Regions from separate parts of the Bradyrhizobium sp. USDA 336 genome, predicted to be linked through region 2. Evidence: riboswitches for the same ligand, from Rfam matches in the RefSeq annotation. Region 2 holds a riboswitch; the other holds the start of a gene.

Region 1 (15,656 bases), 5.2 Mb from region 2:
GCGGCTGGCCGGCAGCATCTTGAGGTAGACAGCTGAAAACTCACGCACACGCCCTTGACCCAAGGAAAAGCCCGACAACGCCTATTTTGCGGTAAGCTCCAGAGGCGCGCCCCGCCTTCAAAAGAAAGCTTCCTCCTTAAGCCCAATGCGCGACACCCGCCTGCTGTCGCCGCGGTAAGCACCGCTTTCGACGGCATCGGCCACATCCTGCCCGAAGTTTCCGAAGAACGGTTCAGCATTAGATAGCTGCGTTGACTAGGAGTGTGACGAGGTCTCAAGTGTCGCCTTGGACCGGTACGAGATCAAACGACGTCGGTGGTAACCACGCTGTTGTACATCTTGACGAATGACGTCGCTCACGGAACGAACCGCCCGCTTCTTTCTCTTCCAATTGCCGTCCAATCCCGCGGGGATCCCAAAGCCTGTCGGAATGACCAAAAGATCGTGTCTTTGGTTCAAATAGATATCGAACATGTGGTGTCTTTTGTCGCACGAGCGTAGACCGGCCGTTCATCGGTTTGGTGACATCGAAGCAACAGTCTCCCTTAAAGTCACTGGACGATCAAATGACATTCGAAAGCTCCCGTCCTGATACGTCAAGACCGTCACGGGCACGATGGTGGCGCAAGATGTGAGCGTGTTCACGTCCCAACTTAGGGTCCGCTGACAGGCGCACTCGCCGATCGTCGGCCTGAAACGTGGCGAGAGTACATCTAATTGACTCAGCTACTTTGCGGCTTTGCGGAACCTACGCTACAGTTTTTTGGTTCTGGCAACTAGTTGATGCAGCATAACCTTGACCAGTCCTAGCGAGCACACCCTCGCCAGCTATCAGGCTTCCCAAGCAATGGCTTTACGAGGCGCCGCCTCGGGAAGCAGACGATTACGTTTATCGCCGGTATAGTTGAAGAAATCCTCCGTCCCGTCTTCGCGGACCGTGTCGAGAGTAAAGCAAATAAAGATCCACCTATGGCGGTGCCGAGCCGGTATGACCGGAAAGCGACTGTGTTCAAGGATCCGGGCCAGTTCGGGGCAGGCGTCGTTGACTAAAACGACGTCAGGAGGGACCGAAAGGACGTTGATATCTATGGAAAGACTGGACAACGGCAGATCGTCATCGTCGTAAGCTGGGAACCATTTTTGAGTGGTTCGGGCGCGACTATCACTTGCGCATTGCTTCCGGCAAATAATCAGCCACCTTTTCAAGACCGCACGAGCAAAGGGTCATCGGTCGATGCACCTTCACGTTAAGCTCCCGCAACGGGTTCACAATTCCTTCGACGTCCTCATTCAGTTCGTCGAGATAGCGGTCCTGGATTCGGTGGCGGACCCGTGCGCCAGCTTGCGTACCTGCTGCCGCCGACGAGAGAACGCGGACAATACCACTCCCAGCGAAGCTTAAGATTGATATAAGAGAATAGATCGCAAGAGAGTTCGCGATCGTGAGCCGCATGATTGGTGGCCGTACCCACCACGACTTCCTTCACTCTCGACCCCTCGTCGTACGAATTTAAGGTCACGCTTACCGGTATTGGCCGTGCCTTCAGGATTCCACAGACCGACTGCCGATCTGTGCCGATTGTGTAAGTGGAGCGTCTGCCATAGTAAGGCTACCGCACGGAATGGCAGCGGCCGGAAGTAAGCTTGATCCGGAGCGCCGCCGCCAAGGCTCGAAGGCGGACGCCGGCCATTGTAGAAGGCGAGGTATCGTCCGCCCGAGACGCGGGCGTCGGACACAGTCTCATAGGCATGCTCGACGAATTCGTTGTCGCGCCGGGCAAGCAAGGGGGATGCCATGACTGGCGAGCACGCTGGTGAACGTCGCGCCCGTGAACTACGAGCCTTGGTCGGTGAAGATGTCCCGCTTCCGTGGAAATCTCAGGAAGGGCGAAACCCTTGCTTGCTCATGAGAAGCTCGTCCTTGGGGATCCTCGAAAGGCTGATTGGATGGATTAGCTAATGCAGGTGAGGTTCGAAGCTCCAACACATCGGCGAAGATTGTCCAATCGCGGACACTCTTTTGCTTGCAAAAATCAGTCTCCGCCTGCTGAGCAGCAGCACTCAGGGAGGCGGCATCGACCTTGAATGCTGCCTGGCACGCACGATGCTCGCCGCCAGTATCGTCACAAACGGTCTTAATAAACCGAACATTAAATGAAGGCATGCCCCTCTCTTCCCGTGGTTCGCTTATCTACTATTCTGCCATTCGCACCGAGAGTACTTGATCTGCCTCAAGCAGCACCCCAAGAGGTCTGTCCGCTCGTCCGAAGATAGATCCAGATGTAACAGCGCGGCGCGAGCCGCTTATTGTCGCGAAGAACAGGGATGGCCTGTCTGTCCTACCTGCCTTATCGCACGACGCTTTGAGCCGAGGGGCAGCGCCTCTCAGGAGCCTCATGCCGACGACCGGGAAAATCAAGTGTTTGATCGAGGATTGTCTCGCAGAGACGATCGAGGGCAACATGCACTAGCATTGCAGGCGCGCGCGTGCAGATTTTCCATATGCGGCGGCGAGGCACTATACGCGCAGGCGATCGTGCAGCAATCAGGCAAGGAACCCCGATCTTGCATCCGACAGTCCACCAGCCGCCGCCACAGCAAAGCCGATCATAAGGCTTGTCGCAGCCCACGTTTCCACGAGCCCAGGTCCGGACTTCAGTGCCAAACCCTAAGGGTGGGATCAGCCCCGGCAAGGCTACCGACAATGAAAGGCGAACAATCGTTTGACCATCCGCGTGCACGGAGCAATGAGGAAAAATGCTGCCGTAGCCCTTGGAGCGTGAGTTGCGCCTCAAATCAACACGCTGGCGTCTTGCAGAGAGTGCGAGGCCCTGGCGGACTCCCGAGTTCGGACATGTCGACTGCCAACGCGGGCGTCTGTGGCACGTAGCTGCCGCTCGAGCTCAACCACTCCGGATGGACTGGCCTTTTGACCCGCATCAATGCTGCGGCGGCTCCGTCCTGATAGCAGTCATCTTCTAGTAAGGTCATACGCATGGCGGAAAGAACGACTTGAGCCCATGATGCTTTCATGTCCGGGTACCAGCGATCACTTTTTAGGACTCCTTCCGGACGCAGCCGAGCCGCGGGTCGATGACCTGCACATGATAAGTTGCGCCGCTTGCGATGGCGTCTACTTTATCGACCTGCGGACAGGCCCGATTATGGGCTCCGAGCGAAGCTACGTTCATTCTAATGGTGTCAACCGAATCCGGCGTCTTCGCGCGCTCGCTGGAGCGCGTGGTACGCGCGCGAGAGCGCGGCTGAGGTCGCCCGCACACCCACGCCATGACGCTGCAGAACACGGAGATGTGTCACCAACAAGAGATGTGACATGACGGAAAGCCGGACCATCTACCCCGCCGCGGGCCGGATTGCTGGAGCTGCAGACCGGTTTAGTTCGTGCAGAACAGTTACAAATACCAACAGCCGAGGTCTTGAGCTGACCCAGATCGATTCGACTGAAGCTCAGGCCTTGTTTCCCGGCGGAAATCTAAATATTTCGGTTCGCGAGCGGACCGTGTTCCGTACCAACGATGCGACGGCCGATAGCCCTCTGCCGCGGCTCACGCCATCGATACCGCGCGCCGTCCGGTCTAATCGGGCAGAGCCTGTTCGCGCGGAAACCAAGCGATGTTCGCAATGTTCACAAGGTTGTCTAAATTTGTCAGCTCGCAGCGATGAACTTCGTCCAGGATCTAATGGCGATTCGATCTGGGAGCGGCTCGAAATCATGCCGCCCTTCGATCAGGATCTGGAGATTGCCGTGATCGAGGGCAATTCAATTCACCGGGTGGTCTTTCCTTGTCGCCGGGTGTTCGGCGGATGGATCAACGCGAATACCGGAGAGCACGTCGCCGTGCAGCCGACGCATTGGCGTATCTGGCTCGGATAGCGGCGGCCATCCTGCACAATAGATTGGCGTGAGTTGAGGCAGGAACTGGGTTCGGCGTCCTCTCGTCGGAAACTATCTAGAGTTTCCTGAATGAGAGCGCCTGACGGGAAACATGTCCGAGCGGACCGATTGTGGTGGGGGCTTGCGGTGACCGTCCGGCATCACTCCTCGCATTGCTGTCGCAACCGTTCCCAATGTACTCGCGAGCGACACACCCCTGTGTAGATTTTGACTCTCATACCAAACGATCGCTTACCACGTCATAGTTGGCCACGATAAATGTGTCGATATGAGTCCATATTTTCGGCGAATGTTCTCGCCTTGATAAACCGTCGGCTATTCTCTCCCGGCCAAGTAGCGCGACGCGTCAGCGTCGTTCCACCGGGTGCACGTCCTTCGGACCACCAACTGGGGCCAGGCATTTTGGTTGGCCCCAAGGCTTGCTCGAGATTGTGGAGAGCGCAAATGACCACAAGCGATTTCGCTTGGTCGAGAACAGACCCGAGCGCGGGATCAATGGTTTTGCGGATCGGATGCTGCACGCAGTTCGCGGGCGGCAGCGACCATGTTGGTTAGCGCAGGCCGAACCTCCTCCCAGTTGCGCGTTTTTAGGCCGCAGTCCGGATTGACCCAGAGCTGCGCTTCCTGCAAACGCGTCCGAGCCAGCACCATCAGCTCCTGCATTTCGCCCACCTCGGGAACGCGTGGAGAGTGGATGTCGTACACGCCCGGTCCGATTTGATTTGGATATTCGTACTTGCTGAATGCGTCCAGTAGCTCCATTTTCGATCGCGACGTTTCGATCGAAATGACATCCGCATCCATTGCAGCGATCGCACCGATGATGTCGTTAAACTCTGAGTAGCACATATGTGTATGAATTTGCGTTTGATCGGCAACGCCCGATGAGCAAATGCGGAAGCAATCTCCGGCCCAATCGAGATATGCCTTCCACTCCGATCGGCGCAAGGGCAATCCTTCGCGGAGTGCCGCTTCGTCGATCTGGATCATGGCCGCACCGGCATTCTCGAGATCGCGGACTTCGTCGCGGATCGCGAGCGCAAGCTGACGGCAGACCTCGCTTCTAGGAATATCATCGCGAACAAACGACCAGTTCAGGATCGTCACCGGTCCGGTCAACATGGCCTTCATTGGCTTGCTAGTTAGTGATTGCGCATAGCGCCACCAGTCCACAGTGATCGGCTTCGACCGCACTACATCGCCAAACAGGATCGGGGGCCTGACGCAGCGCGAACCATAAGACTGTACCCATCCCTTCCTGGTAAATAGGAAGCCGCCGAGTTGCTCGCCAAAGTACTGCACCATGTCATTGCGCTCAAATTCTCCGTGCACGAGGACGTCAAGACCAATGTCCTCCTGCCAATGTACGGCGCGGGCTATCTCCTCCTTGATGAACCTGTCGTATTGTTCGTCGCTCATCGCGCCTAGCGCATGCGCCGCACGAGCATTTCGAACCTCTCTGGTCTGCGGAAACGATCCGATTGTCGTGGTGGGAAACGCTGGTAGTCCAAAGCGTGCCCTTTGGATCTCGGAACGACGGGCAAATGGGCTTGCGCGCCTGCGCATCGTCTGGTCGATCGCCCTCATCCGGGTAGCGACATTGGCATCATGGATCTTCGGCGAAGTCCGGCGGGCAGTCGCAGCGCATTCCGAATCGGCAAGAGCGAGCCCAACATTTTGGTCGCCAGCGAGTGCTCGCGCCAGGATCGCAAGCTCACGCATCTTCTGAACAGAGAAAGCAAGCCAGCTCTTGACGTCGGACGTGAGCCCGGTCTCGAGTTCAACATCGACCGGCACGTGAAGCAGCGAGCAGGATGGAGCGAGCTGTACACGGTGCTTGCCGAGCTTCGCAATCGCGGGCTCCAGCCGCTGACGAAGGGACGACAAGTTCGACCGCCATACATTCCGGCCGTCGATGACCCCGAGCGACATGACGAGATCACTTCGGCCGACAGCGACGATCTTATCCAACAACTCTGGCGCTCGAACCAGATCAAAGTGCAGACCGGAAACCGGGAGGCTCAATGCGGTATCCAGATTGTCGCCTAGCTCGCCGAAATAGCTGGCAACCATGATCTTGATAGCCGGTCCCTCCTTTGCGAACCGGTTATAGGCATGTAGCAATGATTTTCGCACCGCTTCGTCCAGATCAAGGACCAGGCAGGGCTCGTCAAACTGAACCCAACTTGCCCCTCGTTCGGCCAATTCATGCAGAACGTCGATATAGACCGGTATCAAATCATCCAGTAGGGAGAGGGGCTGGAACGCGCTATCGGCACTCTTACCGAGATTTAGGAATGTGACGGGCCCGATCAGGACAGGGCGGGTTTGAAAGCCTAGAGCCTTTGCTTCCACATACTCTTCAATGGGTTTGCGAGAGCAAAGTCTGAACCCCTGTCCCTTGTAAAACTCGGGAACCATGTAGTGGTAGTTGGTATCAAACCACTTAGTCATTTCCTGCGCGGGTGCGCCAGACCCCCGCGGGCCCAGACCGCAACTCGCATCCTGATCGTCGCATTGTGATCCGCGAGCCATGGCGAAGTACGTCTTGAGGGAAACGGATTCTCCTTTCGAGGCGTAGATCTCCGGGATAGCGCCAACCATGACACTTGTATCGAGCACCTGATCATACAGCGAGAAGTCATTCGACGGAATGACCGTGACGCCGAGAGACTTCTGACGAGCCCAGTTCGCTGCGCGCAGGCCGGATGCGTCCTCGAGCAACTGCTGTTCGCTGATCTTTCCGGCCCAGTAGCTTTCAAGAGCGAATTTGAGCTCACGCCTTGGACCGATGCGTGGCGTACCGAGCGTAGCAACCGGAAGAGAGAGAAGAGACATAGTGTTAACCCCTGTTGGGGACAGAGGCCATGGCGGACGCAGGCAGAGGAAGTCGCGCGCGCGACGGCTGCTTGGCGCACCACCGAGACACCCCGCCCGTGGACCAATCTATCGTCGGGGCAGGTCTCCTGGCTCGCTGGCTCATCGCTGCTGTCCGGCCTTCCCAAAGCCGTGCGGGCTTCAGTGACATCGTTGGACAGTAGCTCGCCGCTCACAGTTGCGGGGGCAGCGCCGGCATTTGGACCGGCTTCCCTCTTAGCTCCGGATCAAGTGGGATTCGGAGAACCTCGACGAGCTTGGATTATCGGCAGGAGGACTCTTCCGTCAACCTCTCAGATTATGTGCCACGCTATCTGCGACATCTACTAGGCGAATGACCGTCCATCTCTATGATTCTCTAAACAGAGCTGTCGCAATCAGAGATGTCCTTGTCAGATGTCGGAGTGCGACTCGGAGCTGCCTTGAGGCGACGCCGCCCGCCCCATCAATGAAGGGACAAAACCAGCCCGCGTAGCGGCGATTACCGCCGTTTCGAGCAGAATGCATTCGATGCGGCTTCCGATTTCCAGCGGTTCGCCCAGCACATCCGCTGGCCAGCTATTTTCTCGACTAGAGGATCCCCATTGAACACGTCAAGGCAGGAGGCGCAATCTAGCAACATACGCGGCGAGCAGGTTGATTTTCGTGCCAGCCAGACCTTCTCGGCTTCGTATCGCCAGCCATCATGTAGGCCGAACGCCGACGGCAACTTTAGCGAACCACCCGGTTCAATGACGGCAAACACACCGTCGAATCTCATCAGGCACTTGGCATCGAGGCGCTCACCTCTTCCGCAAACTATCTGTGCGGGACAAGGATGCACAAACTACGCCGATACACTGAATGGAAACATCGAAACGTGCGCAGGTCGGAAAGTCGACAATAGGGACATAAAACCCGTGCAAATCTCCGCCTGCTGCCTGGCACGAAGAATGCAAGCCCCTCGACATGCCCAGTCTCTTCTGCTGGGGATGTCCAGCTCAGCCAATTGACGCTGTCGCTGGCTATGGAAGTTAGCGGCGCGTGACATAGAGGGGAGCGCCTGCCCGCGCGGGACAGCCGCGGGTGCCCCGTCGCGTCTCCGTAAACTTCTTGCGCTCGCTCATAGCAGGTTCAAGGTTGCCCGCCTTGAAAGATGTACGGATGAAACGTGATAGGCCGAGGGTTATGAAGAGAATGTCGGGAAGACCCGCGCTATGGCTTCGCATGGGCGGACTTCTAATCTGCCTAGCCTGGCCGGCTGCCATGAGTAACACTATTCGCGCCAGCGACAACCCACTTGTCGAAAGACTCAAGTCAACGTGGCGAGCGCAAGATGGTGAGACGATAGAACAAATCATCTCCAATGTCTCGAAGGTGGCACAGTTCGTCCCTCAGATGTGGGGGGTCGCTGAACTTGGCGAAAACGACCATGTTTTCGTTTCGTGGACCAGGCACCGAGACAACAAATCAGACGAGCAGTACGCTATCACCTGGAAAGTCGCGCTCGACGGTACGATTGAGCTTGCGTCAACCTATGCGAAGCCGATGGAATTGGGCTGGCGTGCCCTAGCGCTCTCGCTGATCGCCAAAGAAGTCGCAGATGGTGAAAGGGACGCAAATCTTAGCTTTCTGCATGATCCAAGTAACTTCAACTTTGTGACTACGCCGCAAGGCCGGCTCGGCGATCTTCTGCGGCAGGGCCGATGCACTATCATTGAACCTGTTGGGGTCGACTACTTACCCAAGCAGAATGACAAGCCGAACGAGAAAGGCGATCTATGGCGCATTCTGCTCTTGGTGAATTGCGATATCCAAGGACCACGTTATTTTACACACAACGGGGTCATCACCTTCGAGAAGAGCGAAGGCCAAGATTGGGAGCCACAATCCTCTTTTGCCAAGCGCATCGCGAAATTTCCTCCGGGCTCCTGGTTCCAACGGACCGAGCCAAAGGAAGAGGAAGACTAGGAGAGCGAAGGCCTTAGCAGACGGTCGCGCAGGGCAACATCGCACCGCAGCTGCCGTACGGTCGAACGCCTCGTACCAACTGCAAGACATACGCGCTCTGCAGTTGCGTTGTTTACGGCTCCGCAACAGTCCCGCTGCCTTTCTCGCAGCAGTTCGGCCCGCCGTAAGGAAGGTCGAGCAGCACAATTGCGTTCTTCCACCACGTGTCGAGCTTAGCGGCGCGTACTAGTTTGTGAGATGTGGTTTGCCGCCTGCACTCCACCCAGTGAGAGCACGCCAAGTTGCTGGGGGGGAACCAGCTCTCATGCATTCTTCAGTAGAGAGCTTGTAGATGCCTCCGGCCCAAGCCGACTCGGCGTGCGCGCCGCGCATCGTGTGACTGCGGCATACGCAGGAGCGTGAGCCAAGCGACTTTGACCCGGCACTAGGGACCTATGCTGAGACGAAACGGGCGAGGAAGTTAAACTGGTAGCAACCCCGGCATACCCGCTGAGCGCTTGCCCATTTCCGAGTGCGCAGGGCGGGAAGCTCCGGAGCTGTACGCAAGAACGTTGAGCGCCGAACTGATTCGGCCCTAGATTTCCTCGCATTCATTCGTCTGCACGTCATAGACCCGGATTTCAAGCATCGGAAACCGCTTCTTTAATTCTGCTCGACCTGCCGTGGCACCGTCTTTGGTCGCGAATTCGGCTCTGAGTTGGCCATCTACTTCAAGCGCGTAAGATGAGAGCGGTACTTCCCGAACGACTGCGACCATCTCATTCCCATTATGTAGTGAGGTGCTAAGGAACGATGTGTAGCTTGAGTCGGCTAAACCGCACCAGAGCTATTCGCCCCGAGTGCGCGATGGGCAAACACGTATTGTGGACTGAAACCTCACACTGAATTGCATCAGGATGGCACTCGCGATTGTCCGAACACGTCGGCAGCTTGCCCACGCCCGGTGCATCCACGGCAAAGCCCGCGGCTCGATATCGCAGCCTTTCCAATTCCTGGAGAAAACGGGCGCTGATGCCAGCGTTCCTGGGTAAGCCACTTGAGATCGCGGGGAACCGTCACTACCAAAGAGCGGCGGCCCGTAGCGCCGCCTGAGCCATAAACAGTTCAATTCTTGTACACACGTCTGGGCAGTAGCACCAACGACGATGGTGCCGCGCGGAGGAGCCAAATGCCATAATGCGATTGGTATCAACGATCATCTCGTCTGGCGTAACAAGGAACGGATTTGCGCGGTTTGCTCGAACAAGAACGCTTCATTTACGCGGCGAGCGTTGAGGCTGAACTCCATCGCGTCTTTGTCTAACCCGGTCAGAGCGAGCCAGACCAGATCCTTTTTGAACATCTTTTTCGTGACAAGACTTTGGGGCGAATTTCCTCGCCCTCGTCGGAACTGTCCGGTTTGCCGATGGAAGTCATCACCAACCATGGCAAGGTCGCTCCTCAACGCCTGACTCAGCCGCAAGCGCCGACGCTTCATAGTCGCTCACTTTTTGCAAGGAGGAGCACAGCATTCCGAGGATCGGGTTTGTCCAGCATCGCGAGTTCGGCGCCACGCGGAGGATCTCCTCCTTAGGTTCAACGGTACAGTACGCTTCCGGTGAGAGAGCCGCCGATGCTCGAAGGACACCGCCGCACGCACGGGAAGAAAGCTCTTGATCCTTACGCAGCGTCAGGTCGTAGGTTCGGTCTCACGCCAAGCTATCATAAAGCACACATCGAAGCCGGCGGAATCTACATCTGTGGTCGAGCAATCGAATGTATCGGCACCGTATCGTGCGTGAACATGGATCAGTAGCGAAAGGTTATTGTCGGGATGAAGCACCGCGGAATTATGTTCGCATTGATCGCTCTCATCACATCTCCGGTTTTCGCCGCGACACTCAGCGGTGCTCCGCGCATCCTCGACGGCAATACAATCCAGATCGAGAAAACGACCGTTCGTCTCTCAGGCATCGAAGCTCCTGAGACGGATCAGATTTGCCTCGACGCACAGGGCCGGAAATGGGCCTGCGGCGTAGCTGTTCGCGACGAGCTCATCAAGCATTCGAATGGGCGAACGTGGGATTGTCATACCGAAAGAGTCGATGAGTATCGGCGAGCCCTCGGCAGCTGCTTCATCGAAGGCGAGGATATAAACGCCTGGATGGTACGCTCGGGCTTGGCGCTATCGGCTGGTGCATCTCACCATACCTACCTTGTTTATGAGTTGGCGGCCAGCACAGCCCATGCGGGGCTGTGGTCCGGCGCGTTCATCGCGCCCTGGGACTGGCCTCGCCGCAATAGGGGTACGATTATCGTGGGCGCGACGTCGGTTCCGGTCGACGCTCAGGAAGTCCTGCTTGGATCCGTCCTGCTATCGGAACCGCCGTCCCCCAAGTGCCTGATAAAAGGCACTGTCGAGCGCAGAGGCGAGCGCATTTATTACCTGCCAGGGCAACCCGGTTACGAACAAATCGGCATGACGAAGAAGCGCGGCGAACGCTGGCTCTGCAGCGAAGCGGAAGCCGAAGCCACCGGGTGGCGTAAGGCCGTGCCATGAGGCGACACATGCAAGCAGCCCATTCTCAAGACATGTCCCATTTAAACAAGCACGCGCGTTCGCGCCGGTCACTGTTGCTCTTTGCTGCTTCGACAGCTTTCCTGCGGTTCGGCAGTAAGATTGTCGACGCGAAGGAAGCAAAAGGCCCGCCCAAGCCAAACAACCTGCTCTCGCCAGATGCTGCCCTGAGTCGGCTGCTGAAGGGGAACGATCGTTATGTCCAGGGCGCATCACGAGTCGACGATTTCAGGCGCGAGCGGCCGGTCTTGGTTGAGGGACAAAATCCATATGCAGCGGTTCTGAGCTGCGCCGACTCCCGCGTGGTCCCCGAACTTGTCTTCAACAGCGGACTAGGTGATCTGTTTGTCTGCCGGGTCGCCGGCAACTTCGCTAACGATGATACGCTCGCCAGTATGGAATACGCGGTTGCCATACTCAACACGCCGCTGATCCTCGTACTTGGCCACGATCATTGCGGTGCGATAGACGCCACGATCAAGTCGCTCCATGAAGATAAGCGGCCGCCGGGGCACATTTCATCCCTGGTCACTGCACTTTCTCCTGCAGTGAAAGCATCTGGCGACCAAGCCGGCGACGCGTTCGCCCAAGCAACCCGACAAAATGTGATCAATAACGTCAGCAAATTCAAATCGACGGGTCCGATTCTGAACGCCGCAGTCGAGCAGAACCGACTGAAGGTCGTCGGGGGCCTGTATCGGATCGACACCGGCAAGGTCGATATTGTGAGCTGATGCCAGCACCTTCACACTCCCGGCAAATCGTCTGCTGCCTGATACAGCGCTTCTGTTCCGCGCCGTTTTGTTGGTCCATCGTCTACAACAAATACGACGGATGCTATCCGCTCCACAATTGTCATCGCTTCAGGAACCCTTAGATATGCGCGGCCTCTTAATTCTTCTCGTGTTATACGCACTCATGTTGGCAACGCGCGGCCAGCATCAAGAAACACACATAGCGCGTCCGGCAGCATTCATGCCTCCTGGTTGAACCGCCAACCCAATGGAGGTGTTCAGGCAGCAGATCGCATCGCGAAGCATTGCAGGCTCTGAACTCCAGAGCACGCGACGATCCCGAGAGCTTCTCAGCTCCGAGCGGGCAAGGCATCCACGGTCCTGCTTTTATAACCGAGCTCAGCCAGGGCCGAGGATCACATAGTACAACCAGCAAGACTGCACGGCCTGGGGCTGTAAAGCAACATGCTACCCGCATCAGTACCGGACAGCCCTCCTGCATCAGCCATTTGGGAGACCGCGACCATCGGAAAGCCAGCCGCGCATCAATCGTTCGTTAGATCGTCTCGTTCGCCGTCCTCCATGACGAGCTCGACACGAAAAGAAACCGGCGAGACTTAGCGAATGTTTCGAGTTCTATCTGCACAGCTGACTTCGGTGCGCCAGCAGCCATGTTTCAACTGCGCGCACCGACGGAAATCATCTGGCAACCGCGCTTCCGGAATCAGGCTCTTCAACCACGGAGTCGCTTATGGGAACAGAGCACTAGCTTCAGAACGTGCCGTGCCTGGTCTGTCGCAACGCTCGTGATGCGCGCATAGTTGTCGCAGGAATTTGGCAAGCTCGGCCAAGATCGGAAGAATTGGTAGACCGCCGAAGAAAGAGCCGCCGGCGGCCGCAAGAGGGTCGGCCAGTCAGGAATGTGCACGAACTTCTCGCGTTCGGTACGACAGAACGCGGACAGGCTCCTCTGTTGCTGGCAAGCCCGGAAAGCCCCCGAAACCTGTTCGAAACGCTTCGTCTTCGCTTGCATGAGCGGGGCACTCTTGCAGTCACCTCGAACCACAGTTAATCGTGCAATTACAGCGTCTGGAGCCGCCGTGCGTTTCTTGAACACCTGCGGTCTGGAGGTCAGCTTCTAAGCAAGCGCTCACCAGCAGTCGCACGAGCAGCAAATTTGGGCTGTTGGTGGCGTCAGGAGACCGGAGCGGGACTTAAGCTTAAGGAGGAACGTTGAACCCGGTCGTTGGCGGTCGAGGTCCGCCTCTGTGGTTTTCTTTGCGGCTTGTTGAGTTAATGACATCTTGTGCCTGAAAGAAAACACGGAGACACGAGCATCGTGCTGGCATGGCACGGCCGAGTGATCTCGCGCGATTCAGACAAAGTCGGCAGCCATGCTTGATGGCACGTCAATTGCTGGGAAGGCGGGCAAGAGGCCGCAGGCTTGGGCGCTCTACCAAGCACAACTCAAGAATTTCAAACTTGGTTCGATCCGGCCTGTCCCAAGTGTGACCACACGTTCATGTGGAGAAGACATGCACCGCAGCCCCCGATCGACCGCCGGAGAGTCAGTGCGGCAAAGGCGAATCGATGCCGCCGCAGCGTACCGGCTGCTTTGCCGGCCAGCCTCAATGCCAGCGACAACAGCTACATCTCGTTCAGGCCTCCGGCCGCTTAACTTGGGAAGCTACCCCATGCAATCTCATGCATTCGATATCAACTGCGACAGGTTTGAGAATGCCGCCCAGCGGGTGCCAAATCACCTGGCCTCGCCATACGCCCAGTCCATATGAATGACTCGCGGCGATGATCGGCTCAAGATACGGAGGATGATCTATGAACGCTCTACCAGAAAAGATAACTTCCGGGACCCACGCCGCGGCTGCGACCTGGGCTGATCTGTCGAAGCTACTCGTCGACATCCGAGCGCGTCGCAACGAGTTTAGCCGCGCGCAGAAGATTCCAAAAGAAATCGTCGACGGCTTCAGACGCGTCGGCGTCTATCGCGCTATGGCTGCCAAGCGATTCGGCGGTGAGGAGCGAACGCCAGCCGATTTTTGTCGGCTGGTCGAGCGCATTTCCGAGGCCGACGGCTCCGCCGGTTGGGTCGCCAGCTTCGGGGATGGAGCTCGCTACCTCGCTGCTCTTCCCGACGACACCCTTCGCAAAGTGTACGCCAATGGACCTGACGTGGTGTTGGCGGGTGCGCTTTTCCCGCTCCAACCCGCTAAGCGATGCGCCGACGGATTTATCGTGAACGGCGTGTGGCCATTCGCTAGCGGCTCACCCGAGGCGGATTTGATAGGAGTTGGTATCACGTTGGAAGACGATCCGAGCGGTGACCTCCCGCGTGTAGCGGTGATGCCGGCCGAGAAGGTGACAATTCGGCCCAATTGGGACGTCATCGGACTGCAAGGCACCGGAAGCCACGATGTCGTGGTCAGCGACGTCATTGTGCCAGAGGAATGGACCTTGATCCGCGGCGGTCCGCCGACACTTGATGGGCCGATCTATCGTTATCCGGCCGTCGCCTTCGCCGCGCAGGCGCATGCCATTGTCGGCATCGGGATTGCGCGCTCCGCAATAGACGACGTAATCGCCATGGCCGAAACCCGTGGCTCGATCACTGGAGCGCCCGTGATGGCTGAGCGCGGCTATGTCCAGCTTGAAATCGCCAAAGCCGAAGCCATGCTACGTTCCGCTCGTTCCTTCTTTTACGAAGCCACGGAGGAGCTGTGGAAGGAGGCGCTCAAGGGTGAGGTAAATCTTGGTACCACGACGCTAATGCGGCTCGCCGCGACGAACGCCGCGCGGCAGGGGGCAGAGGTCTGCAGGATTGCGAGCGGTCTTGCTGGAACTGAGGCGCTCTATAGCACCAGCAATCTAGCACGGGCCATGTGCGACAGCTTCGTGGTTGCCCAGCACGCAGCTTTAAACGAGGGAACGCTCCAGAGCGCTGGCCGCGCCCTGCTGGGAAGTGCAATACAACCGGGTTTCCCATAAAGTGGGGCACGCATGGGCAAGCCACACGCCACGCCGACGGATTACTGCACTTGCGTGATGATGTGGTCTGCCGCTGAGGACATGGCCCCTTGTTTCAATGTGAACAAAGACACCGCTGGGCTCTCTTGATGCCCCTCCATATCCTGGACTACCCTTTCGTTGTCCAAACATACGAGCCCTTATAATCTCTTGGCCCCTGCCCCGATCATTGACGTGGCCGCCCAGGATACACCTGAACTTCTGCGCAACGGCTCGCGGTTCAACTCACGAACTCTCCAAACCACCACGCAAGCGGGCTCAACTCTCGCACCGGTTGCCTACTTGCCGCTTGGGGCGCACGGCGCGGAAGAAGCTCTCCATGGCCCACTATCCTATCACTCACCCTTGCGGCTCATCGATGCGGCACGCCAGCGCTGGCAACGGCCGTGGGACGTTAATCTGAAGCGTACTGTACACCCCCGATCGGAAAATCGATCAATCATCTTGCCGCTGCTGGCGAATCGGCATCGAGGGCGCGGAAGAGGCGCTTCGGCCCGCATGAGGTCGCGCTTCGCCCGGGCGGCTCTCTTTCGGCTGAAGAGATCCATGGCGCCCGCCAATACAGCTAGCCCTATGCCGT
Region 2 (15,656 bases):
CCGCGGCGGCACGCGTGCGACATAAGGCGCATAGCCCAGAATATCGGTCGCCGTCGCAAGCGCCGCCGTGACCTCCGGCGTCACCAGCGCGTCGCTGCCCGGCCCGAGGCCCGCGATGGTCAGGGTGCCCGTCATTCGGCGGCGTCCAGATGCCGGCCCTTGCCGTGCACGAGCACGATCGCGAAGTAGGGGCAGTCGGCCGCGTCGATCTCGGCGAGCCGCACCACGCGCTCGCCCGGCATGGTGCCGCGCTCGACCAGCCAGGCATCGTCGAGCCGCCCGGCGCAGCGAAGCGCGCGGCGCACCTTTGCCAGATTGCGGCCGGTCTTCATGACGACCAGCGCATCGGAATCGCGCATGCGGCGTTCGAGCTCGGCCTCGGGGAGCGTCCCCATCAGCACCGTCGTCACGTCGTCGCCGAGCGCGATCGGCTGCCCGACGCCGTTCCAGCAGCCGACCATGCCGGGAATGCCGGCGATCACCTCGATCTCGACGCGGCCTTGCAGGCGCGTGTGCAGATGCATGAAGGAGCCGTAGAAATAGGGATCGCCCTCGCAGAGCACGACGACGTCGACGACGCGCGAAAGCCGCGCCAGGCGCTCGGCCCATTCGTCATAGAAATCTGCGAGCAGTTGCACGTATTCGGGGCTGTCGAAAGCAATCTCGGTCGTAACCGGATATTCCATTGGATATTCGGTAACGCCCGCAGCCAGCATGCCCTCGACGATGCGGCGCGCCTGGCCGGGCCTGCCCTTCTTGCGAAAATAGGCGACGTGGCTAGCGCCCCGCACCGTACGATCGGCACGCACGCTCATCAGATCAGGATCGCCGGGGCCGAGACCGCAGCAGATGATGCGTCCCATTTCTATTCGCTCCGGCTTGCCAGCGCGTTCACGGCAGCAACCGTGATGGCGGAGCCGCCGAGGCGGCCTTCAACGGTGAGCGCCGGTGCCGGCGGATCGGCCATCAGCGCGGCCTTGGATTCGGCCGCGCCGACGAAGCCGACGGGACAGCCGATGATCGCAGCCGGCCGCGGACAGTCGCGATCCTCCAGCATGTTGAGCAGATGAAACAGCGCGGTCGGTGCATTGCCGATCGCGACGATCGCGCCATCAAGATGCGGCCGCCACAGCTCCAGCGCAGCGGCCGAGCGCGTGTTGCGCATGGACTGCGCCAACGCGGGCACGGCGGGATCGCCGAGCGTGCAGATCACGGCATTGGCGGCGGGAAGTCTTGCGCGCGTAATGCCTTCGGAGACCATGCGCGCGTCGCACAGGATCGGCGCGCCCTTCTGCAAGGCCGCCCGCGCGGCTTTCGCCATACCAGGCGTGAAGCGGATATGCGCCTCGAGGCCGACCATGCCGGCGGCATGGATCATCCGCACCACCACCGGCTCCTCGTCCGGCGTGAAGCGCGCGAGATCGGCCTCGGCCCGGATGGTGGCAAAGGATTGCCGGTAGATCACAGCGCCGTCGGTCTCGTAGGTGTGCGGCATCAGTTCCCTCCGACCAGGATGGAGGGATCGCTGACGATGTCGGCGCCGTTCAGCCCACGCAGGGCCGGCGCGTCGCGGGTTGAGCCGTCGCGGACGAGATCGAACCCGGCGCGCGTTGCAATCAGCGTGACCGCAGCCGCGCCGGAATGGGCGCAGCCCTTGCCGCAGCCGGAGACGTGGAGCCGCGCGTCGGCGGCGATGCGCGGCGCCAGCGCCGCGGCTAGCGCGCGCGTATCGGCATGGGCCTCGCGGCAGCGCGGCGCGCCGCTGCAGGCGATGACGCGCAGCGCCGGATCATGGGGCCTCGTGATGAGCCCCGCCCCGCTCGGCATCTCGCGCTTGCCCTCGCTCAGCACCATCCGCCAGGGCGTCATGCGCAGCGCATGGCCGCAAGCAGAGAATTGATGCAGCGTCGCGTGCAGCATCTGCCCGAACGCCACCCCGACCATTGCGCCTTGCGGATAGTGCCCGGGCCGCACCGCGGCCATCACCGGCGCAGGCTCGGTCTCGCCGCGCAAGGATTGAGGCAACACGGCGCCGGATGCGATGTGAGCTGCCATGCGCCCACGCCCGCCTTTCGCACCGCCGGAGATGAGGAACCAGCTTGCGAGCGCCAGCGCCGCGCTCACAGCCTGGCCGCGATCGACGGAGCGGCCGAGCTTGGCGCCGTCCGCCCGCACCAGGAGACCGCCCGAGCGGTCGCGCTCGATGCGGATGTCGGCGGAATCGCCGGCGAGAACGCGCGACCGCCCGTCATCGATGGCGAAGCCGAACTTGGTGGGAAGGGCAAGGCCGGAATCGGCGAGCGCCTCTTCGAGCTCCGCCGTGAGCGACTGCGTTTCGTCGCCGTTGCTCCAGAACGGCGTCACCAGGATGTTGCGCCTGGCTTCGATGTCGGCGTCGGGATCGAGCAGTGCCAATCGCGCAAGGCCGTCGAGCAACGGCCGATGGCCGTCCTCCTGAACGCCCCTGATCTGCAAGTTAGCCCGGCTCGTGACGTCGATCAGACCATTGCCGAAGCGCTCGGCGAGTTCCGCAAGCCCGGAGATTTGCGGCGCTTCAAGGCGCCCGCCGAACGGACGCACGCGCACCACGAGCCCGTCGCCCGATCGCATCGGGCGCAGTGCGCCGGGACACCATCCCTTAACCGTGGCCGTGCTCATGACGCCTCCCGCAGCGCCGCTGCAATCGAATTGCGGCGGGTTCGCCAGAGCGAGGCTTCGTGCAGGCGCGTGAAGCAGGTTTCCATTGCGGCGAGTGCGGACGGATTTTCGCGCGCCATGAAGGCGCGGACGTCGTCGTTGCCGAGTGTCGCGTCGTAATAGAGGTCGAACAGATGCGGCGGCACGGCGCCGGCGAGATGTGCGAAGGCGGCCATGTGCTCCAGCGTCGCGGTGATCTCGGCGGCGCCGCGGAAACCGTGGCGCATCATGCCGGCGATCCAGTCCGGATTGGCCGCGCGTGCGCGAACGACGCGCGATATCTCTTCCGTCAGCGTGCGCGCATGCGGTTCGCCCGGCCGTGTCGCATCGAGATGATAGAGCGACGGCGCGCCTGCCCCGAGGTGCGCGGCTGCTGCGGCGATGCCTGCCTCATGCGCGGCATAGTCGGCGGCGAGCAGCAGATCGGTTTCGGGCAAGTCCTGGACGTGGACAAAAGCATCGGCGGACGCGAGACGCTGTTCGATACCTGCGCGATCCCGCTGCATCGCGCCATCTGCAGAGAACGCCCAGGACGATGCCGACAGCCACGCTTCGCCAGCGGCCTCGCGCGTCTCCGGCGTGAAGGCATCCGGGATCGCCGACAGGCCGACGCCGTATTGTCCGGGCCGCGGCGCGAACACGCGGCGCGCACGATGCCGATAGGGGTTCTCATCGCCCTCGTCCTCGCGCGCGGCGAGCGCCTCGGCGGCGGCTTCGAACAATTGCGCCAGACCTGCGAAGACGTCGCGGAACAGGCCGGATACGCGCAGCGTGACGTCGATGCGCGGGCGGCCGAGCTCGGCCGGCGCGATGATGTCATAACCGGTGACGCGGCCGGACGCATGATCCCAGCGCGGCGCAAGGCCGGCCAGATGCAGTGCCATCGCAAACTCTTCGCCTGCGGTGCGCATGGTCGCCGACCCCCAGAGATCGACGACGAGACCCCTCGGCCAGTCGCCATGATCCTGCAGATGGCGCCGCAGCAGCTCTTCGGCGAGCTTGATGCCTTGGGCATGCGCCGATGGCGTCGGCACCGCGCGCGGGTCGACGGCGAAGAGATTGCGCCCTGTCGGCAGCACGTCCTGACGCCCGCGATACGGGGAGCCCGACGGCCCCGGCGCGACGCGTTTGCCAGCGAGCGCGGAACGCAATGCATCGCGTTCCGCATCGGCACAAGCGCCGCGGCCGAACACGTGCAGGCCGTCGCCGAACTGGCTCTCCTTGAGATCGCACACGAAGCGGTCGATCCGCGGGATCGCTTCGGCCGGTGCGGCCGAGGCATCGAGGCCGAGATCGTCTTCGAGACCCGCTGCCCGCGCCTCGTCACGGATCGCCGCGATCAGGCGTTGGCGACGGGCGGGATCGAGGCCGTCAGCGGTCGAATACTCATCGAGCAACCGTTCCAGCCGACGTAGACCTTCCGGCACCGCTGATGTCTCAAGCGGCGGTGGCAAATGGCCGATGGTGACCGCGCCGATGCGCCGCTTGGCCTGCGCGGCCTCGCCGGGATCGTTGACGATGAAGGGATAGATGACGGGAAGATCGCCGATCAGCGCTTCCGGCCAGCAGCTCGAGGACAGCGCCACGGATTTTCCGGGCAGCCATTCCAGCGTGCCGTGCGCGCCCATATGCACGACAGCATCGCAGCCTTGCTGCCTGAGCCAGAGATAGAATGCGACATAGGCATGGCGCGGCGTGCGGGTGAGATCGTGATAATCGGCATCGCGCGAGGCCGCATCGCCGCGCTCGGGCTGGACTGCGATGACCGACCGGCCGCACTGAATCGCGGCGAAGTGGAACGCGCCATCGCGGCAGCTCGGGTCGTTTTCCACCGCGCCCCAGGCGCGCGCGAGATCGTCCTGCAAGGATTGCGGCAGGCGCGACAGCCCCGCGCGATAATCGGCAACACTCCAGGTCAAACTCTGCCTTAGCAGCGTCTCGCCGAGCGCATCGATCGGCGCGACATCGAAGCCGGCCTCCGCCAGATCGGACAGTAACGCTTCGACTGACGCCAGCGCGTCGAGCCCAACCGCATGCGCGATCTGGTGCGGACGACCGGGATAGTTCGAGAGCACGACGGTCAGCCGCTTCTCGCCGGCGGGCTTCTGCGCAAGGCGATGCCAGGCCGTAACGCGCGCGGCGACCGCCTTCACGCATTCCTCATCCGGCCTGTGCGCCAGATGCGCAAACTGCAAATCCGGATCGCGCTGACCGGCCGATTTGAAGCTCACCACGCCTGCGAACAGGCGGCCGTCGACCTCCGGCAGCACCACATGCATCGCGAGATCGCCGGGCGACAGGCCACGCAGTGATTCCGCCCAATCCTCGCGCCGCGCCGTCGAGAGCGCGACCTGGAACACCGGACAGGACGCGGCATCGAATGGCGTCGTGCCGTCGTCGCCAAGGGCCGAGAACGCCGTCGCATTGACGATCGCCGCCGCAGGATGTTGCGCCAGATGCGCGCGCAGCCAGTCGGCAACGCCCGGCGCCTTCAGCGAGGTGACGAACGCGCCGTAGGCGTCAAATCCCTTCTCGCGCAGCGCGACAATCAAGGCGTCAACCGGCCCCGTATCGGCGGCGGTGAGATAGGAGCGATAGAACGTCACGAGTGCGCGCGGCTTGCCCTCGCCGCCCGCCGGCGCGGCAATGACGCCGCGCGCGGGATCGTAGAATCCCATCTCGGGCACGGTCATCTCGCCGATGACCGGGCCAGCATAGAGGCCTGAGGCCAGCGCGAGCTGCGCGATCGCCGCTTGCGCGGCGACCGGGCCACCGGTGTCGCAGAGCACCTTGAGCCGACGCAGCGTCGAGACCGGCAGGGTCGAGTACCCGTCCAGCCGCGTGTCGTCGCGGCCGTCGGCCGGCAGCACCGCCAGCACGATGCCGCGATCCTTCGCGAGTTGCTGGAGCGCCGCAAGCCCGTACGCCCAATAGGACTCCCCGCCGATCAGGCGCACCAATATGCCGCGCGCCTGCGACAGCGTGCGCTCGATGTAGGTGTCGACCGACAGCGGATGCCGCAGCTCCGCGAGATTGGCCAGCCGCAGCGACGGCAGGCTGCCCCGACCGCGCCGCCAGCCGGCCGCGAACGCGGCCAAATCGGAATCCGAATACGAGAGCACCACGAGATCGGCCGGGTCCTGGCCGATGTCTCTTGGCGTCGCGGTCTCCTCGAGACCGCGGCTCTCGCGGAAGACGACGTGCATCAGATACCAAGTCCTGCCTTGATGGCGGCCTCGTCGATATCGCCATGCTCGCCGATCACGACGAGCTTGGACTGCCTGTGACCCGCGCCCCATGGCTTGTCGAACTGATGGCGCACCCGCTCGCCGACCGCCTGCAGCAACAGGCGCATCGGCTTGCCCGCGACCGCGATGTAGCCCTTGGCCCGCAGGACGTTCTGCTCGCGCGCCAGCTTCTGGACGGAGGCAACCAGTTCCTCGATATCCGCCACCTCCGGAAGGTCGATCACGACGGAGGCGAAATCATCATGCTCATGCTCTTCCTCGCCGTCGTGATGCGAGGGCCGCGCGGCGAGATCATTCTCGGCCGCAGCGCCGAGGCCGAGGATGACGCGCGCATCGATCGCGCCGTCGGTGACCGGCAGCATCGGCACGCGGCGCGGCATCTCGGCGGTGATCGCCGCCTTTGCGGCTTCGATGCCTGCGGCGCCCGCAAGGTCGGCCTTGGTCAGCAGCACGATGTCGGCGCAGGCGATCTGGTCCTCGAACACTTCCGACAGCGGCGTCTCGTGATCGAGATTGTCGTCCGCCGCGCGCTGCGCTTCCACCGCAGCCGGATCCGGCGCGAAGCGGCCGGCCGCGACGGCCTCGGCGTCGGCCAGCGCGATCACGCCGTCGACCGTGATGCGCGAGCGGATCTCCGGCCAGTCGAACGCCTTCAGCAGCGGCTTTGGCAGCGCCAGGCCCGAGGTCTCGATCAGGATGTGATCGGGCCGCACCGGCCGCGCCAGCAATTGCTCCATGGTCGGAATGAAATCGTCGGCGACGGTGCAGCAGATGCAGCCATTGGCGAGCTCGACGATGTTCTCCTCCGGGCAGTTCGCATCGGCGCAGGACTTCAGGATCTCGCCGTCGACGCCTTCGCTGCCGAACTCGTTGACGAGCACCGCGAGCTTCTTGCCGCCGGCGTTGCTGAGCAGATGCTGGATCAGCGTCGTCTTGCCGGAGCCCAGGAAACCCGTGACCACCGTGACGGGGACTTTTGCGAGCGAGTTCATTCGGCGGCCTCCGGCACGACGGCAATGGGGGGAATGCGGGCAAGCGACTGCTTGCGGAAGATCTCGGGACGGCTGCGCCATGGCACGATCCCATCAGGCGCGGCGGCATAAGCCGCAGCGCCCGCGACCACGTCGCGCGCATTCGTCTCCGACAGGCGGCCATAGACATAGGACCAGCGGCCGGGCGCGCTGAGCGCGACCGAGCAGCCCTGGCTGCAGGCCGACAGGCATTCGACGGGAACCACGCTGACGCCCTCGGGCACGCCGGCCTCGAGAATCGCGCCATGCAGGCGCTTGCCGGGCGTCGTCTCGCCCTCTCCAAGCGTCTGGCCGGCGCGGCAGGTAATGCAGACATGAAGTGTGACGGTCATCGCCTCTTCCAGATAACAGCGGGAGGCGATGAGGCGCACGGACCATTCTCCAGAAAGGCCCGCTTCCCCGTCGCGGAACACCCCGTCCGCCGGTCCAAAACTCGTCCGCGCTGGCAGGTCTCCCGGCTTGCGGAGCAGGGTTTTGGCCCTTCGATCCCCGCCTTCCCGATTCCAAAAGGAATCAGTGGCTTCGGGCATCTCTCCGGTCACGGTCGCGGGGGCGGCTGCAGTTTGGATCCAGATCTTGCCGATTCGGACCCTATCGCATTCCCTCTTCGCCTGTCATAGGACAGGAACCAACGCCGGGCCACCATTTGCCGGTGGCCGCCACTTGTCAAGCCGAAGGACCGGGTCCCATGACATCTGAACCGGATACCCAAACAGCCGAGGAAACCGACATCAGGCATGCCCAGAAAATGGCGAAGAAGAAGGCCGCCCGCGACAAGATCATGGCGACCAAGAGCGGCGAAAAGGGCCTGATCATCGTCCATACCGGCGCCGGCAAGGGAAAATCCTCCTCGGCCTTCGGCATGATCGTCCGCTGCGTCGCGCATGGCTTCCCTTGCGCGGTGGTGCAATTCATCAAGGGCGCCTGGGACACGGGCGAGCGGCGACTGCTCACCGGCCATTTCGGCGACCTCTGTCAGTTCCACGCGATGGGCGAAGGCTTCACCTGGGAGACGCAGGACCGCGCCCGCGACATCGCCGCCGCACGCGCCGGCTGGGAGAAGGCCAAAGAGCTGATCCTCGACGAGCGGCTGCGCATGGTCGTGCTCGACGAGATCAACATCGCGCTGCGCTACGACTATCTCGATATCGCCGAAGTCGTCGAGTTCCTGACGACCCAAAAGCCTGCGATGACGCATGTCGTGCTCACCGGGCGCAACGCCAAGGACGAGCTGATCGAGATCGCCGACCTCGTCACCGAGATGACGCTGGTCAAGCATCCGTTCCGTTCCGGCATCAAGGCGCAGGCCGGCGTCGAGTTTTGATGCTGATGAGATTGGATTCTAATGCTGCGCCAAGGGAGGTATGCTCCCTCCCCCGCTTGCGGGGGAGGGTTGGGGAGAGGGCATCTACGCAATCGAGAGCCCCCAAGAGGAGAAAACCCTCACCCGTGCCTTCGGCACGACCTCTCCCGCAAGCGGGAGAGGTGCACCGAGCCCGCAGCTGCTTGATTCAACTCAATCCCATTCCGCTTTAAAAGATATCGATGGCACGCGCATTGATGATCCAGGGGGCCGGCTCGGACGTGGGCAAGTCGCTCATCGTCGCCGGCCTTGCGCGCGCCTTTGCGCGCCGTGGTCTGCGGGTGCTGCCGTTCAAGCCGCAGAACATGTCGAACAACGCCGCGGTCACCGTCGACGGCGGCGAGATCGGCCGCGCCCAAGCGCTGCAGGCGCTCGCCGCCGGTGTCGAGCCGCACACCGACATGAACCCGGTGCTGCTCAAGCCCGAGACCGATGTCGGCGCGCAAGTCGTGGTTCACGGCAAGCGCATCGCGACCGCACGCGCGCGCGACTACGCGGCGATGAAGCCGTCGCTGATGGGCGCGGTGCTCGAGAGTTTCGAGCGCCTGAAGGCGCGCGCCGATCTCGTGCTGGTCGAAGGTGCCGGCAGCCCGGCCGAGGTGAATTTGCGCAGGTCCGACATCGCCAATATGGGCTTTGCCCGCAAGGCGAATGTGCCGGTCGTGCTGGTCGGCGACATCGACCGCGGCGGTGTCATTGCCCAGCTCGTCGGCATCAAGACGGTGATCGACCCCGACGATGCCGCGATGATCTCCGGCTTCGTCATCAACAAGTTCCGCGGCGACCCCACCCTGTTCGACGACGGCTACAATCTGATCGAGCAAAAGACCGCATGGCGCGGGTTTGGCGTGCTGCCCTGGTTTCCGCGTGCTGGCGAGCTGCCGGCCGAAGACGCGCTCGGCCTGCGCGATGCGCGCAAGCCGGGCCGATGCAAGATCGCCTGTCTCGCGCTGTCGCGGATTGCCAACTTCGACGATCTCGATCCGCTCAAGCTCGAGCCAGGCGTCGATCTCGTGATGGTGCGCCCGGGCGAAGCGATCCCGGGCGACGTGCGCCTCGTCATCATTCCCGGCTCCAAATCCACGCGCGGCGACCTCGCCTTCCTGCGCACGCAGGGCTGGGACATCGACCTGCTCGCGCACCACCGCCGGGGCGGCCATGTGCTCGGCCTCTGCGGCGGCTATCAGATGCTGGGACGCAGCGTCGCCGACCCCGAAGGCATCGAGGGCCCCGCCGGCGACACGCCGGGCCTCGGGCTTCTCGATGTCGAGACGGTGATGAGCCCGCAAAAAACCCTCACGCGTGTTGCGGCCGTGCACGCAACCACCGAGCAGCCGATCGAAGCCTATGAGATCCATATCGGCCGCACCGAAGGCCCCGATCGTGCGCGGCCATTTGCGAAGGTGAGCGGCGAGGCGGAAGGCGCGATCTCCAGGGACAGCCGAGTGCAGGGCAGCTATCTGCACGGCCTGTTCACGTCGGATGATTTCCGCAAGGCGTATCTCGCCGAGCTCGACATTCCCGCAGGCGACGAGCCCTATCACGCCAGGATCGAGAGCGCGCTCAATGCACTGGCCGATCACATCGAGGAGCATCTCGACGTCGAAGGCCTGCTCGCGCTAGCGCGCTAGGCCCTCGGCAAGGCGCGTCCATTCGGCTTCACCGCCGGGAAGCCCGAGCCGCAACCATGTCGGCTGTTGCGCGAAGACGCGGGGCCAGATTTGCCCACGCGCGAGCTTCTCCTGCGCGGCCAGCGCGTCACGCGTCTGGTAAAGACGAAACAGCGGTGTGCCGCCGATGAGCCGCCAGCCTTGCGAAGACGCCATCTCGTCGAGGCGAGCACAATCGCGCGCGAGCCGCGCCGACGCCGCCTCGGCCCAGGCCTCATCGCGCAAGGCACGGCAGCCGATTTCGATCGCTGCGCCCGAAACGGGCCATGGACCGGACATCGCGGCAAGCCTGCCGATGTCGGCGGCATGACCGATGGCGAATCCGAGCCGCAGGCCGGCAAGCCCGTAAAACTTGCCGAACGAGCGCAGCACCAGCAGTCCCGCCTGATTCGCCTGCGGCGCAAGCGACAGCTGCGGAACGGCGTCGGCAAAGCTCTCGTCAATGACGAGACGGCCGACGCGCGGCAGCAGCGCCAATAGATCCTGTGGCGCAGAACGCCGGCCATCCGGATTGTTGGGATTGACGACGATGGCGAGGTCCGCGCCCGGCAGCGCGCCAAGCTCTCCGACTTCCTGCACCTCCCAGCCTGCGGCAGACAGCACGCCGGCATATTCATTGTAGGTCGGCGCGAAAATACGCGCGCGACCGGGCGGCACGAGTTGCGGCAGCAATTGGATCGCAGCCTGCGCACCGCCAAGCGCAACGATTGGCGCGCCGGTGCGGTACGCGTGCCCTGCGGCCTGATGCAGCGCCTCGATCTCGGCACGTGACGGCAGCGCGCTCCACGCGCGCGCGCTCACCTCGCTCACGGGATAGGGCAGCCGGTTGATGCCGGTCGACAGATCGATCCAATCCTCCGCGCGTCCGCCAAAACGCTGCTGGGCCAGGTCCAGATTTCCACCGTGCTCGCGCATGCCCCGTTGTTTCATGCGAAGGCCAGGATCGCAAGCAGGCCTGCGACCAGCAGCATGGCGCGACGGTAGACGGTCAGCGCCTCCGCGATGTCGGCGGCGCGCGGATCGCGCGCGCCTTTGTTCAGCCAGGGCTCGTCGGTCGCGCTGCCGTGATAGATGCGGGGACCGCTGAGCCGCACACCGAGTCCGCCCGCCATCGCCGCTTCCGGCCAGCCGGCATTGGGCGAGCGATGATGGCGTGCATCGCGCGTCATGCAGGCCAATGCTTCCGACCGTTGCGGTGCCAGCAGCACGAACAGGAATCCGGTCAGCCGCGCCGGGATGAAATTGGCGACATCGTCGATGCGCGCTGCCGCCCAGCCAAAGGCTTCGTGCCGTTCGCTGCGATGGCCGATCATGGAGTCCAGCGTGTTGATCGCCTTGTAGCCGAGGATACCGGGCAGGCCGAACAGCGCGCCCCAGAACACCGGCGCGACGATGCCGTCTGAGGCGTTCTCGGCAAGGCTCTCGATCGCCGCGCGCGCGATGCCGGCCTCATCGAGGCTTGCGGGATCGCGGCCGACGATGCGCGAGACCGCATCGCGCGCGGCGGCGACGTCGCCGGCAAGCAAGGGCATGGCGACGGCCGCCACATGATCATGCAGCGAGCGCAGCGCGACCAGCGGCCAGGCCAGGATGCCAATCAGCACGATCTGGATCCAGCCCGAAGGAAGCAGTGATTGCAGCGCCCAGCCGAGCGCCGCGGAGAGCGCGATCACCGCAAGCGCGCCGGCGACGCCGGCCGCTCGACGCAATGCCGGCGGATCGGACGCGCGATTCCAGGCGGTGTCGATGGCCGCAATGAGCCCGCCCAGCCAGGTGACAGGATGCCCGATCCGCGCGAACAGCCACGCCGGCCAGCCCAGAAGGGCGTCCACCGCCATCGCCACCACCATCGCGCCCGCAAAGTCCACATCTAGCTCCTGTCCCGCCCCTGTTGCGCAAGACGGCGGCCGAGTGCAAGCCCCTCGCCGCCTGTTTTCGGCTTTGTCTTTGGCCGCGTTTGATGATTAGTGCTGCGGCAGGAGACCTTCATGGCCGTCATCTTGATCACCGGTGGGGCGCGATCGGGCAAGAGCACCCGGGCGGAAGCGCGCGCGCGCAGCTTTGCCGGCCAGCCCGTCTACATCGCGACCGCCGAGGCGCTCGATGGCGAAATGCAGGAACGCATCGCGAAGCATCGCGCGCGGCGCGGAACCGATTGGATCGAGCGCGAGGTGCCGCTCGATCTCGTGCCTGCGCTGCGCGCAACCGATGGCAGCGGCGCAAGGCTCGTCGACTGCCTGACGCTATGGCTCTCCAATCTGATGCATGCGGCGCGCGATTGGGAGCGAGAGGTGAGAGAGCTCGCCGATGCCCTGCCCCGTCTCAACAGCCCCGTCGTCCTCGTCACAAACGAGGTCGGCCTCGGCATCGTGCCCGACAATGCGCTGGCGCGCAGCTTCCGTGATGCCGCCGGAATCATGAACCAGATCATTGCCGGTGTCGCCGACGAGGTCGAGTTCGTCGTCGCCGGCCTGCCGTTGAAGCTGAAATGATCCCGCGCGCCGAGCTTCTCAAGGACATCCTCGCCGATCTCAGGATGGCGACATCGTTCGTGACGATCCTGCCGGTGGCATCCTCGAAGCCTGCGGGCGACGGCGCCGTTGCGCGGGCAATGTGGGCGCTGCCGGTCGCGGGACTGCTGGTCGGCCTCGCCGGCGCCCTCACTTACAAGATCGCCATTCGCTTCGGACTGACGCCGAGCCTTGCCGCTTTGCTCGCGCTGGCCACGACCGCCCTCATCACCGGCGCGCTGCACGAGGACGGACTTGCCGACACCGCGGACGGCCTCGGCGGCGGCCGCACGCGCGAGCGCAAGCTCGAGATCATGCGCGACAGCCGGATCGGGACCTATGGCGTCTGCGCCCTGATCCTAACGTTCGGCCTGCGCTGGAGCGCGCTTGCGACGATCGCAAATCCATGGGCCGTCATGCTCGCGCTGTGCGCGGCGCACGTTGCTGCCCGTGCCGGCCTGCCGGCCTTCATGTCGCTGGTACCGGCGGCGCGGCCTGATGGCCTGTCTGCCGGCGCCGGGGCGCCGCCCGGGCGCAGCGTGGCCATCGCCTTCGCGCTTGGAACGCTTGCGCTTGCCCTGACGTTGGGGCCGGGCAAGGCGCTGGTCGGCCTGATCTTGCTGTCTCTTGCTGGCCTATTGCTGGCGCGGCTTGCCATCCGCCAGATCGGCGGGCAGACCGGCGACATCCTCGGCGCGTTCGAGCAGACAGGCGAGATCCTGATCCTGCTGGTGGCCGCGTCCTTCCAGATGGGGCGATGACCTCATGGTCGAGTTCGACGACAACTTCCGCCAGCACTTGCGCGAGCTGTTCGTGTGGCGTCGCGACGTGCGCCGCTTCCGCAGCGATCCGCTGCCGGAGGGAGCGATCGATCGCCTGATCGAGACCGCCTGCCTCTCGCCTTCGGTCGGCCTCAGCCAGCCCTGGCGCTTCGTCGTCGTCGACGATGCCGCGCGTCGCCGGGCGATCACGAACGATTTCAAGGCGTGCAATGCCGACGCGCTGAGCTGCTACTCCGGCGACCGGGCCGCGCGCTATGCCACGCTGAAACTGTCGGGCCTCGAACAGGCCCCCGGCCACCTCGCCGTGTTCGCCGACAAGGCCAGCGACATCGGTCACGGCCTCGGCCGTGCGACCATGCCTGAAACGACGGAATATTCCGTGGTCGCCGCGATCACCGCGATGTGGCTCGCCGCGCGCGCCGAGGGCATCGGCATCGGCTGGGTGTCGATCCTCAATCCGGATCGCATTCAGGCCATCCTCGACGTGCCGCCCTCGTGGAAATTCATCGCCTATCTCTGCATCGGCTATCCCGAGATCGAGTGCGACCGGCCCGAGCTGGAGCAGGCGAAATGGGAGCACCGGCGGAGTGCGGACGCGTTCACGCTGCGGCGCTAGGCGAGAATATCCTCGCGCCCAAACCGCTCCACCAGGAAATCGATGAACAGCCGCACCTTCACCGACAGGTGCCGGGTCGGCGGATAGACCGCATAGAGCGCTAGCGGCGGCGCGGAATACTCATCCAGCACTGTCCGCAACTCGCCTTTCCGCAACGCATCGGCCGCAATGAACTCCGGCAGCAGCGCCAGTCCCCTGCCCTTGATGGCGACATCGCGCAGCACCTCGGCATTGTTGACGCAGAGCGACCAGGCGGGCTGGATCCAGTGGTCGCCGTCGCCGCCTGTGAGCTTCCACTGATTGCCCGTGAGCAGGAAGCCGTAGGTCAGCGAAACATGCTCGCGCAAATCCTGCGGATGTTTTGGCGTGCCGTGCCGGGCGAGATAATCCGGCGACGCACAGATCATGCGCGCCACCGGCATGATCTTGCGCGCGATCAGGCTGGACGATTCCAGCTCCGCGATCCGCAAGGTCACGTCAAAGCCGTCCTGCACGGGATCGAGCAGATCGTCGCTGAGCACGATCTGGAGCTGAAGCTCCGGGTAACGCGCCATGAAATCGGCGAGCACCGGCCCGAGCCGCATCGTGCCGAACGACATCGGCGCGTTGACACGCAGCAGCCCCCGCGGTGCCGATTGCGCCTGCGTCACCGCCTGGTCGGCAGCCTCGATCTCCGAGAGGGTCACGACCGCGCGCTCGAAATAGCGCTGGCCGTTCTCGGTCGGGCTGGCGTGCCTTGTGGTGCGGTTCAGAAGCTGGACGCCGAGGCTCTCCTCGAGGTCGGCGATGTACTTGCTGATCGCCGAGCGCGACAGCCGCAGCTGCCGACCGGCCTCGGCAAAGCTGCCGCTTTCCACCACCTTCACGAAGGCCCGGAGGCTGCCGAGCTTATCCAAGCGCCCGCCCCGTCGATTGTTTCCAAATCGTAGACATAGCCGTCATATTTGCATGGATTGTCTCCAATCTAAAGCGGAACGATATTTCCGGCCAGAGCAAGACCGCTCCCCGAATCTGGAGGACGACAATGTCTGGACTGCACCATGTCACCGCGATTGCTGGCGATCCCATCCGCAATTTCGGCTTCTACACGCGGGATCTTGGCCTGCGCTTCGTCAAGAAGACGGTCAATTTCGACGATCCCGGCACGTACCACTTCTATTATGGCGACGAGACCGGCCGCCCCGGCACCATCCTGACCTTCTTTCCTTGGGCCGGCGTCTCGGCCGGGCGCCGCGGCGTCGGCGAGACCCATCAGACCGCCTTCCGCGTGCCGCAGCGCTCGCTCGGCTATTGGACGCAGCGCTTCACCGAGAAGGGCATCGCGTATGAGGCGCTGGAGAAGCGTTTTGGCGAGTCCGTGCTGCCGTTCACCGATCCCGATGGCATGGCGCTCGCGCTGGTCGGCATATCAGGTGCCGAGAACGAGCCGGGCTGGAGCAATGGCGACGTGCCGGCCGAGCACGCGATCCGCGGCTTCCACGGCGTGACCCTGCTGCTCGACAGCGCGGCGAAGACGGCGGCCATCCTCACCGACGTGTTCGGCTTCAAGGAGACCGGGCGCGAGGGCTCGGTGATCCGTTTCAAGGCGCCCGGCGATGTCGAAGGCAGCGTCGTCGACATCTACGAAGCCAAGGGCTTCCTGCGGGGCCATCAGGGCGGCGGCTCCGTCCATCACATCGCCTTCCGCGCGGCCGACGATGCCGAGCAGGGCGAGATGGCGCAAAAGCTCGTCAGCAATC

Evidence for each region. A riboswitch is a leader RNA that binds a small molecule or an ion and turns the genes downstream of it on or off. The one in region 2 is predicted to bind cobalamin.
Region 1: it holds a riboswitch for cobalamin, as region 2 does, so the genes downstream of both, metE (5-methyltetrahydropteroyltriglutamate--homocysteine S-methyltransferase) here and ABIA45_RS13695 (DUF1636 domain-containing protein) in region 2, are expected to answer to the same signal.

The regions. Positions count from the first base shown of each region.
Region 1 covers NZ_JBIYDC010000002.1:7,872,615-7,888,270, reverse strand. The annotation lists gene ABIA45_RS37615 (hypothetical protein) at 832-1,104, opposite strand; gene ABIA45_RS37610 (hypothetical protein) at 1,163-1,453, opposite strand; partial or broken gene ABIA45_RS37605 (IS3 family transposase) at 1,609-1,867, opposite strand; gene ABIA45_RS37600 (hypothetical protein) at 3,335-3,895, shown strand; gene metE (5-methyltetrahydropteroyltriglutamate--homocysteine S-methyltransferase) at 4,409-6,754, opposite strand; cobalamin riboswitch at 6,855-7,059, opposite strand; gene ABIA45_RS37590 (nodulate formation efficiency C protein) at 8,039-8,743, shown strand; gene ABIA45_RS37585 (hypothetical protein) at 9,939-10,169, opposite strand; gene ABIA45_RS37580 (thermonuclease family protein) at 10,557-11,282, shown strand; gene ABIA45_RS37575 (carbonic anhydrase) at 11,291-12,034, shown strand; gene ABIA45_RS37570 (acyl-CoA dehydrogenase family protein) at 13,871-15,037, shown strand.
Region 2 covers NZ_JBIYDC010000002.1:2,711,884-2,727,539, forward strand. The annotation lists gene cobJ (precorrin-3B C(17)-methyltransferase) at 1-135, opposite strand, end outside; gene ABIA45_RS13670 (precorrin-2 C(20)-methyltransferase) at 132-863, opposite strand; gene ABIA45_RS13675 (precorrin-8X methylmutase) at 866-1,495, opposite strand; gene cobG (precorrin-3B synthase) at 1,495-2,658, opposite strand; gene cobN (cobaltochelatase subunit CobN) at 2,655-5,903, opposite strand; gene cobW (cobalamin biosynthesis protein CobW) at 5,903-6,937, opposite strand; gene ABIA45_RS13695 (DUF1636 domain-containing protein) at 6,934-7,308, opposite strand; cobalamin riboswitch at 7,403-7,624, opposite strand; gene cobO (cob(I)yrinic acid a,c-diamide adenosyltransferase) at 7,665-8,300, shown strand; gene ABIA45_RS13705 (cobyric acid synthase) at 8,522-9,970, shown strand; gene cobD (threonine-phosphate decarboxylase CobD) at 9,959-10,924, opposite strand; gene cbiB (adenosylcobinamide-phosphate synthase CbiB) at 10,936-11,877, opposite strand; gene cobU (bifunctional adenosylcobinamide kinase/adenosylcobinamide-phosphate guanylyltransferase) at 11,998-12,501, shown strand; gene cobS (adenosylcobinamide-GDP ribazoletransferase) at 12,498-13,280, shown strand; gene bluB (5,6-dimethylbenzimidazole synthase) at 13,285-13,917, shown strand; gene ABIA45_RS13735 (LysR family transcriptional regulator) at 13,914-14,813, opposite strand; gene ABIA45_RS13740 (ring-cleaving dioxygenase) at 14,942-15,656, shown strand, end outside.